Regions from separate parts of the Sporosarcina sp. 179-K 3D1 HS genome, predicted to be linked through region 2. Evidence: a T-box and tRNA genes for the amino acid it is inferred to sense, from the RefSeq annotation. Region 2 holds a T-box; the other holds one or more tRNA genes.
The links. The T-box of region 2 lies ahead of serS (serine--tRNA ligase). A T-box ahead of a tRNA ligase gene usually reads a tRNA of that ligase, here a tRNA-Ser.

Region 1: it encodes a tRNA-Ser, which carries the amino acid that the T-box ahead of serS (serine--tRNA ligase) is inferred to sense. The anticodon was not compared.

What each region holds. Positions count from the first base shown of each region.
Region 1 covers NZ_JBFEGI010000001.1:14,013-19,107, forward strand. The annotation lists gene AB1K83_RS00060 (YhcN/YlaJ family sporulation lipoprotein) at 1-15, opposite strand, end outside; gene AB1K83_RS00065 (RluA family pseudouridine synthase) at 318-998, opposite strand; gene AB1K83_RS00070 (S-ribosylhomocysteine lyase) at 1,146-1,613, opposite strand; tRNA gene AB1K83_RS00075 (tRNA-Ser) at 1,758-1,848, shown strand; gene AB1K83_RS00080 (hydrolase) at 1,900-2,439, opposite strand; gene dacB (D-alanyl-D-alanine carboxypeptidase/D-alanyl-D-alanine-endopeptidase) at 2,462-3,928, opposite strand; gene AB1K83_RS00090 (ketopantoate reductase family protein) at 4,066-5,022, shown strand; gene AB1K83_RS00095 (class I adenylate-forming enzyme family protein) at 5,085-5,095, opposite strand, start outside.
Region 2 covers NZ_JBFEGI010000024.1:12,031-17,125, reverse strand. The annotation lists gene AB1K83_RS18100 (serine hydrolase) at 1-460, shown strand, start outside; gene AB1K83_RS18095 (PLP-dependent aminotransferase family protein) at 483-1,904, opposite strand; gene pdxS (pyridoxal 5'-phosphate synthase subunit PdxS) at 2,009-2,854, shown strand; gene AB1K83_RS18085 (NUDIX hydrolase) at 2,921-3,496, shown strand; T-box leader at 3,550-3,759, shown strand; gene serS (serine--tRNA ligase) at 3,828-5,095, shown strand, end outside.

The DNA.
Region 1 (5,095 bases), on a different contig from region 2:
TATCCATTTTTTCATGTGAATCCTCCTTTCCTTCCTAGGGTAACCAAAAATTTCTTTGTTTATTTATGTATAAGAATAAAAAACAGCTCACACAACCAAAAAGTTGTGTGAGCTACTTAATTACATCATCAACCCCCAAGTGATCTGAAGAGCGATGAGGATCAGGACTCCAAAGAATACAGCCCATTCCGTCTTGTCTGGTTGTTCCGGTCGGCTATCCCAAGTCTTTTTTTTCATAAGATACACCCTTTCCATAAAAGAACATCAAGTACTTACATAATTCCCTTATGGGGTCGTACTTAAACGGCGCTGGCCATTCAGCGTTTCGCGTCGAACAGATCCCATGGATGCACTTCGGGCGGCAACGACTCAATCGTTATTTCCTCTTTTTTCGTTGGATGGGTTAACCGGAGAGAATTCGCCCATAGTGCAATTTGTTGGCCTGGTCGGTTGACCGAAGCCCCGTATTTTTGGTCACCGTAGAGCGGGCAGCCGATTGCTGCCAGTTGCACTCTGATCTGATGGGGTCTGCCGGTATGAAGATTGACTGACAACAAGCTCAAGTCATTTGAACTTGCGATGACTTCATAATCCAGCACCGCTTTTTTGGCGTCTTTCTGATTGGCATCCACGACGGAGACTTTATTTTGACGCGCATCTTTCACGACGTAGTGCACTAGCTTATCCTTTTTAATCGATGGAGTCCCTCGTACCACTGCCAAATAAGTGCGACCAATCTCTTGTCTGCGCAACTCATCCGCTAATCGGGAAGCCGCTTTCGAGGTTTTCGCAAATACCATCACGCCTCCCACAGGACGGTCTAGCCGATGAACAAGTCCCAAATAGACATTACCGGGTTTATCATAGCGAACTTTTATATCTTCTTTTAAAAGCGTCAGCAAATCTCGATCTCCTGTCCGATCTTCCTGTACAGGGACGTTGACAGGCTTTTCGACAATCAGCAAATGATTGTCCTCATACAAAATGGGTATATTCAATAGAAATCTCTTCCCTTTCATCAGTTCGTAAATCGATTGTATCGCAGAAAGAAACCCCGTGCTAGTAACAAAAAGCGTAGAGTATCGAAAAAAAGAGCAATCGCGGATTCGATGTATCGAATCTGCGATTGCTCCCTACCGGATTCCTTATTCAGCAAAGACTTCTTTCCATTCATTACGTTTTGCGAGCAATTCTTCAGCTAATTCTTTCGCGCCTTCCAGACTGTGGCTCGCCGCCCAACCGCATTGGATTTCATTGCAGGCCGGGACCTCATCTGCTTGAATGACGTCACGCAATGTTTTCTCAAGTGCTCCCAAGATGTTGTCATAGTTATCATCATTGATGACAGATAGATAGAAACCGGTTTGGCAACCCATCGGACTTAAGTCAACGACATGGTCATGGTGATTCCGGATTTTTTCCGCCATAAGATGTTCCAATGAATGGAGAGCCGGCATTTTCATATGTTCTTTATTCGGCTGCTTTAAGCGGATATCGTATTTATGGATTTCGTCGCCGTTGTTTCCTTTAATGACACCAGCAAGTCGTACATAAGGCGCCTTCACTTTCGTATGGTCCAAATTGAAGCTTTCTACATTCATTTTTTCAACCATGCTAGTTTGCACTCCCTTTTTCAAAATATTCTTAGAAGCAATCCCTTTCATTTTACCAGACTTTCGACTTTTATGCGGCTTGTCGCATGAAATTGACCGTTGACGAACCTGAATTTCGGATGGTATACTACTTTTTGTAAAAATGGAGACGTACCCAAGAGGCTGAAGGGGGCTGACTCGAAATCAGCTAGGGCGTGCAAGCGCCGCGGGGGTTCAAATCCTCTCGTCTCCGCCATTATAATCGAATTTGAAAAGTCGCCCTATTAAGTGGACGACTTTTTTGTTTTTATTTCACGACGGTCAGCAGTTCCTTGAATTGCTCCCCTTCTGCTACTTGCATCAATTCGAACAAGGCCATCTCGACACTCGTTAAAAGGATTCCTTTGGACTGCATCTTTTCCAACGCAATTTCCTTGTTGGCCCGTGTCCGTGACGAAACAGCGTCTGCCACGACTTGCACTTCATACCCGGCTTCCTTCAATCCCATTGCCGTCTGGTACGTACAAATATGGGCTTCAATACCGGCGATCAACAGTTGGTGGCGACCCGTTTCCCCGACCGTTTGAAGAAACCCGGGTGTCAGGCAAGCATTGAAGGTCATCTTCTGAATGGGTCTCATCCCGGTCAGGTGACGGGAAATTTGTTCGTCTGTCGGCCCAAGTCCTTCCGGATATTGTTCCAGCCAAATGATCGGGATTTCAAGTAATTGCAACCCGCGGACCAACTTTTCCAAGTTCTCCAGGAAAGCTTCACTGTTATCCACTGTCTTCGCCAATTTCCCTTGCACATCCACCAAAACAAAAGCCGTTTGCCCTATCTTCAACATTCCCATTCCCCTCCCTAGCCTACTATTTAGTATTTACGATTGCGGTCGCCATCCGATCTATTACCGGGATTGTGCTTGTTTTCTGGCCTTCCGTCAGGATACTGAAAATCAACGTTTCGCCCCCCTTTGTTTCCGCGTAGCCGGATAAGGCGTTGACATTGGTTAAACTGCCTGTCTTCGCGATGACATTCCCTCTTGCGGGAGCCGCCTTCATCCGATTACGCAAAGTGCCTCCTATGAAACGCTCATTCGCCCCTGCTACCGGCAATGCCTGTACGAAGGAGCGGTACCAAGGTTTTGAACGAACTTGATATAGAAGTTCGGATAATTGGGCAGCGGATACTTTATTTGACGAGGATAATCCAGAAGCATCTTCCAAATGCCATTGCTTGCGGTCCAGGCCACTTGATTCTACAAAATCATGCATCACTTGCAATCCTGCATCCCAACTACCTTCCCCGAACACTTCTTTGCCCATCGTTTTTGCTAACATTTCAGCATGAGTGTTATTGCTCAACTTCATAAAGGGAACTATGAGATCTTTCAACGGCATGGAAGTCCGATGGGTTAGCAAACGAGCCGAATCCGGAGTATTACCACGCACATTGGATGAGTTCGAAAAACGGATACCTCGGTCAGTCAACGATTGCTTGAATTCATGAAGAGTATAGGCCGTCGGATTGGAAACAGCGACCCATTCCTTTTTTCCAGTTGACCCGATGGGGGCATTTCCTGTGATGAAAATGGTGTTTGTTCCGTGTTTCCGATAAATGCGCAATGTATTTGAATTGCCTTTCGCCACTGTTTTGGATTGGTTGACGATAGTGACGAATTTGGTTGCAGGCGTCAATGTAATTTTCGCTGCACGCCCGCGAGTTGTGGGTTTGGCTTCGATGATGATGGAGCCGGCGTCATAATCCCGGTCAGGTGATAAAGTCAAAGCGGACACTTGCGCCGCAAAGGAGTAGGTCTCCTGATTTTTCTTCACACTTGGTGAAAGGCGGACCGTGTCAAAAAAGGTATCATCTCCTACTAGATTTCCTTCAATCCGTTTGACGCCCTGATTTGCTAAACGGGTGGCAAATATATCGAGATCCTTTTTCATCAATGTCGGATCCCCCTGGCCACGTAAGTAAACGTTACCGCGAAGAACCCCATTGGCAACGGTTCCATCGGTGAGCACTTCGGTCCTGAACTGATAACCCTCTCCCAACGTCTCCAATGCTGCGGCCGCAGTAAGGAGTTTTTGATTGGACGCTGGCGCGATGCCTCGATCGGCATTATATTGATACACCATCTCCCCGTTAGAAGCCTTTCGAACAACGATGCTGCTTGTCGAATTTTTCAATCGGGAATCCGTTAACAGTTGGTTCATTGATCTTTCCAGTTCTCCGTACTGAGCAGCCGCTTCGACAGTCGGCGGAAAGATTTGTGACAATACCAGTAGGAATAGAGACAAAATAGCAATGGTGAATGAACGTTGACTCAAGCTTGTTCCTCCTTCGATGTTTAGCTATTAGTCTAACACGGTTGATTGCCCATTTAAATAGAATTTGAGTTTTACAAATTAACTGATGATTATGTTATCCTAATTGTGTGACTTTCTTATGACTGGAGATGGAACAGATGACGAGAACAATTCAATCCGTGGCAATGATAGGCCTCGGCGCAATTGGAGCGGCATATGGCAGCAGACTACATAAAATAGTAGGTAACCGACTTACAGTAATTGCAAATGAAGAACGGATCGAACGTTATTCCAAAACAGGCATCGATGTGGAAGGCCAAACAGTTCATTTCCACTACATCACACCCGAAGCAGAGGCAGTTCCAGTTGACCTGATAATCATCGCAGTCAAAAACGCCGAATTGCAGGAAGCAATCCATGATATGAAACATCATGTCGGCCCCGAAACGATTTTCCTCCCTCTTCTGAACGGCATTTCCAGTGAAGAAGAGATTGCTGTAGTATATCCCGACAATCCGATTCTTTATAGCATGTGCGTCGGAATCGATGCCATCCGTTCGGGACATCAAGTACGATTTTCCAGCATCGGGAAAATTTGTTTCGGCGAAAAGGATAAGTCGATATCGGACAACGTGAAAGCCGTCATGGAATTATTTGACCAAGCCGAAATCCCCTACGATGTTCCGGAAGATATATGGCGGACACTTTGGTGGAAGTTCATGTTCAATGTCGGCATCAATCAAACCTCAGCTGTCTTGCGTGCTCCATATCAAGTGTTCCAAACTGTACCGGCTGCCCATCAATGGATGGAAGCGGCGATGTATGAAGTTGTGGCGCTCTCCGAAAAAGCGGGAGTTCATTTGACAGAAGCGGATATCCACTCTTTCCGCCCGATATTAGCGAAATTGGCGCCTGAAGGGAAAACATCCATGCTGCAAGATGTGGATGCAGGCCGGAAAACGGAAGTGGAGTATTTCGCCGGAAAGGTATGCGAGCTTGGGAGGAAGTATGGCGTGCCGACACCGATCAATGATCAACTGCTTCAGATCATTCCAATTATCGAAGCGATTTCGGATGCTGAATTAGAGACGCTGAAAGAACAAGTTACCGTTTAGTATAGAACCCGTTGAAATGAACAAAAGCCGCAGCTCCGTAACCGGACTGCGGCTGTTATTGTTTAGATTTTAG
Region 2 (5,095 bases):
TGACGCAACACGGGCGCTATTCGATTACGGATTCTCACAATTCTCCGAAGTGGAATTTGTCCCGGCCGGTTATCAGTTTGAAGATCAAAAAACGATTGATGTCATCAAAGGTAAAGAGAAAAGTGCATCAATCGCTGTGAAAGAACCAATTCGCATGCTTGTAAAAACGAGTGAAAAAGACTTATATACGCCAGAGTTGGTATTGGATGAGAAAAAATTACAAGACGGGACATTGCAGGCACCGGTCGAAAAAGACACGGTTGTAGGCCATGTCAAGCTTGTGAAGACCGAAGGAACCGACTATGGATATATTGATTCGGACAATCCCGGTTCGGAAGTCGTCGTGACAGACACGGTGGAAAAAGCCGGTTGGTTCTCCTTGATGATGAGTGCAATTGGTGACTTCTTTGCAAGTGTGTGGAAGAGCGCGACTGGTTTTGTGAAGGGTTTATTCAAATAATAAGAAGCGATGGAACCTCCTCTTAACGGGAGGAGATCCCATCGCTTTTTTGTATGTTCCAAGCGTCCATGAGCTTCTCTACGGCTGTTTTGATTTCATCTAGGACAAGGCCTCCGAATCCAAGTAGAAACTGTGGTGGACCGTTTACGGGTATTTTCCGGTAGCTGCTCAATCCATAAACTCGGATGCCTGCTTGGCTTGCAGTTTCCGTCAGTGCTTTTTCAGTGGACTCGGCGTGAATTGTAATGATGATGTGCATGCCTGCTTCATCGCCGGAGTAGGTCACCTTAGGCGCATAAGGAAGAAGCGCGTCCGTCAGCATTTGCAATTTCTTACGATAGATTTTGCGCATACGGTTCAAGTGGCGGGAGAAATATCCGTCTGCCATGAAGCGCGAGAGCAGGTGTTGGTCGAGTCGCGGCACCGTCGAAGAGTAATGGATGAACGCTTCTTCATATCGATTGAGCAGTGCGGGGGGCAGGACCATATATGCAATACGCAATGAAGGCATGAGCGATTTGGAGAACGTGCTTAAGTAAATGACGTTGCCTCCCTTATCCATGCCGTGGAGCGACGGGATCGGCCGGCCAGTGTATCGAAACTCGCTGTCATAATCGTCTTCTATGATGAAGTTTTCTTCCCGTGATGCAGCCCAGTTCAGTAAAGCCGTCCTGCGCGCCGCAGAAAGGACTGCACCGGTCGGGAATTGGTGAGAAGGGGTGACATAGGCTATGGTCGCTTCCGATCGTTGTAGAGCCCGTACATCCATCCCTTCTTCATCCACCGCAATAGGAATCGCTTCCCGGTTGTTATGGATAAACACATGGTGTGTCAACGGGTAGCCGGGATCTTCGATGGCATAGACCGCTTCTTTCCCCAATATCCGGATGACGAGGGGCATAAGCTGTTCAGTCCCTGATCCGACAATTATCTGCTCCGGCGTACACTCGACGCCACGAGAATGATAGAGATAACGTGCGATTTCACTGCGCAACTCTAGATCACCATGGGGGTGTCCGAGCAGGAGAAGGTGCTCCGAGTTATGATCCATAATATCTCTGGCGTATTTTCTCCAGTGCCCAAATGGGAATGATCCGGTATCAATCTTACCCGGTGAAAAATCAATCGTTATCTTATCTTGTTCCGGATAGGTGGATCGATATTTCAATTTGGCCGGCTGGACATAGGCCAATTCCTCGATCGCCTGCACAAAATATCCTTTACGTGGCTTGGAGGAAATGAACCCTTCTGCCGCGAGTTGTCCGTAGGCAAGTTCAATTGTCGTCTGACTGACTTGGAGAAATTCTCCAAGCTGCCGCTTGGACGGCAACTTCATCCCGACCGGCAACTTCCCTTCTGTAATATCCCCCTGGATTTGATTGTAAATCTGCTCGTATAACGGCACTTCCAAAGTCTTATCAAGTTGAATGAATAACATCTCCATCCGAACCCCTCCTATCTGACCCTTTTATTTTGTCTCAAACTGATTATTTCATTCGGGTCACATTCCATTATACTGAACAATAAGAAAAGGAGGAAGGAAAAAACATGAATTTTCAATACGGCGGCGTCATTATGGACGTTATTAATGCAGAACAAGCGAAAGTGGCGGAAGCGGCAGGAGCAATTGCAGTCATGGCATTGGAGCGCGTCCCTTCGGACATTCGCAAGGCGGGCGGCGTGGCACGGATGGCCGATCCACGCATCATCGAAGAAGTGAAAAATGCGGTATCAATCCCAGTCATGGCAAAAGCGCGGATCGGTCATATCTCCGAAGCGCGCGTCTTGGAAGCATTGGGTGTTGACTACATAGATGAAAGTGAAGTGCTCACGCCGGCGGATGAAGAGTTCCACTTGTTGAAAAGTGAATTTTCCGTACCGTTCGTTTGTGGGGCACGGGATTTGGGAGAAGCGGCACGCCGATTGGGCGAAGGGGCGAAGATGCTGCGGACGAAAGGGGAACCGGGAACAGGCAACATCGTGGAAGCGGTGCGTCATTTGCGTAAAGTGCATGCTCAAGTCAATAAGATCGTCCACATGAATGAAGATGAAATTATGACAGAGGCACGCGATTGGGGTGCCCCTTATGAAGTGTTGCTGACGATCAAGAAACATGGCCGCTTGCCGGTTACGAATTATGCAGCGGGTGGTGTTGCGACTCCAGCGGACGCGGCACTCATGATGGAACTCGGAGCAGATGGCGTATTCGTCGGATCGGGCATCTTCAAATCGGATAACCCTGAAAAATTTGCGCGCGCCATTGTACAGGCAACGCAAAACTTTAAGGACTACGCTTTGATCGGCGAGCTTTCCAAAGACATCGGCAATCCGATGAAAGGTTTGGAAATTAGCAAGCTCCAATTGGAAGAACGCATGTCAGAACGCGGTAGGTAATCATCATTTACGGAGCGGAAGAGCAATCTTCCGCTTTTGTTGTATACTCGATTAGAGGTGAATGGAATGGAACTGCTGAAAGTGTTTGACTCGCAATATACCTATATGAAAAATGAAAACCGGGATACGGTTCACACCAAAGGATATTGGCATGAGACTTTCCATTGTTGGATTTTGGATGAGCAGTTCGTTTATATCCAAAAAAGGAGCGCCCAGAAGAAAGACTTCCCAGGATGCTTCGATATTTCGGCTGCCGGCCATTTGCTTGCCCATGAGAGTGTTGCCGATGGACTCCGGGAAGTGGAGGAGGAGTTGGGACTGCGCGTGGATCTTAGCCGATTGCAATGTAAAGGCGTCATCCGTGACGTGATAGAAATCGGGGAGTTTCTCGACCGGGAATTTGCCAATATCTATTTGTATCATTCTTCGTTTTCAGCATCCGATTTTTCATTGCAACCGGGAGAAGTCGATAGCATCCACACGGTCGAGCGGGAAACGTTGGCTCAACTGTTTGTAGGAGAGCGGAATCAGGTAACGGCTGTTTCCCTTGTCGATGGCTCTTCCGATGAAATCCAACTGACCGATTTTGTCCCCCATGAAAAGGGGTATTTTGAGAGAATTGGCGAGCTGTTGAAAATATGAGGTCATTTCTTGCTAAAATGTAGCCTATATAGTATGGTAAAGATAATTTCAAACATGAGACGATGATGGGAAGCAGTAGCAAATCTGTTCTTTTCAAGAGAGTCGGCGGTTGGTGCGAGCCGATAATGACAGTTGTGAATCCGTCCCTGAGTAGCCGGGCTGAACGAAAGTAGGCTCGTGCCGGTACTTGACCGTTATTCAATGAAGTGGATTGGTTTATCCAATCAATTTGGGTGGCAACGCGGGAAGCTCTCGTCCCTTTTCCAAGGGAATGATGGGCTTTTTTTGTTGCTCTTTTTCATTATCGTCAATTATGAGGGAGGAATTATTCATGTTAGATATTAAAAAAATCCGGGCCGATTTCGATGGAGTGAAAGAAAAGCTTTCGAAGCGTGGAGAAGATCTGACGGATTTCGATAAATTCGGGGGTCTTGATGAAAAACGGCGTGAATTGATTGCCAAAGTGGAAGTGCTGAAAGCGGAGCGCAACGAAGTGTCGCAGCAAGTGGCCACAATGAAGCGCAATAAGGAAAATGCGGATGACGTCATTGCCCGTATGCGTGAAGTCGGGGAAGAGATCAAACGGTTGGATGAGGAATTGAGTCAGGTCGAAGAAGATCTGAACTACGTCATGATGCGTATTCCGAACATTCCGCATGACAGTGTGCCGGTTGGGGATAGCGAAGATGACAATGTGGAAGTCCGGGCATGGGGAGAGAAACCGGAGTTCACTTTCGAACCGAAACCGCATTGGGAAATCGGTACCGATTTAAATCTTTTGGATTTTGAACGGGCGGCGAAAGTGACGGGAAGTCGGTTTGTCTTTTACCGGGGCCTTGGTGCGCGGCTGGAACGGGCGTTGATCAACTTCATGTTGGATCTTCATATCGAGGAGCATGGGTACGAGGAAATGCTACCGCCTTATTTGGTGAATCGGACCAGTTTGACCGGAACCGGCCAGCTGCCGAAATTTGAAGAAGATGCTTTCCTGATTGAGGAGGAAGATTATTTTCTGATCCCGACTTCGGAAGTACCTGTGACTAATTTTTATCGGGAAGAGATTTTGGATGGATCCCAGCTGCCGGCTGCATTTGCGGCGTACAGCACCAATTTCCGTTCTGAAGCGGGATCGGCGGGCCGCGACACACGTGGTTTGATTCGTCAGCATCAGTTCAACAAAGTGGAGCTCGTCCGCTTCGTGAAGCCGGAAGATTCTTATGACGAGCTTGAAAAGCTGACAGGCCACGCGGAGAAAGTGCTTCAATTGCTGAAATTGCCATACCGCGTCTTGAAAATGTGTACAGCGGATCTTGGTTTCACTGCCGCCAAGAAATATGACATTGAAGTATGGATTCCGACACAGAACACGTATCGTGAAATCTCTTCTTGTTCCAATTTTGAAGAGTTCCAAGCTCGCCGGGCCCAAATCCGGTTCCGCCGTGAAGCGGGTGCGAAGCCGGAATATGTCCATACATTGAATGGAAGTGGACTGGCAATCGGTCGTACCGTAGCGGCCATTTTGGAGAATTATCAGCAAGAAGACGGTTCCGTGATCATTCCGGAAGTCCTTCGTCCATACATGGGCGGTAAAGAAGTCAT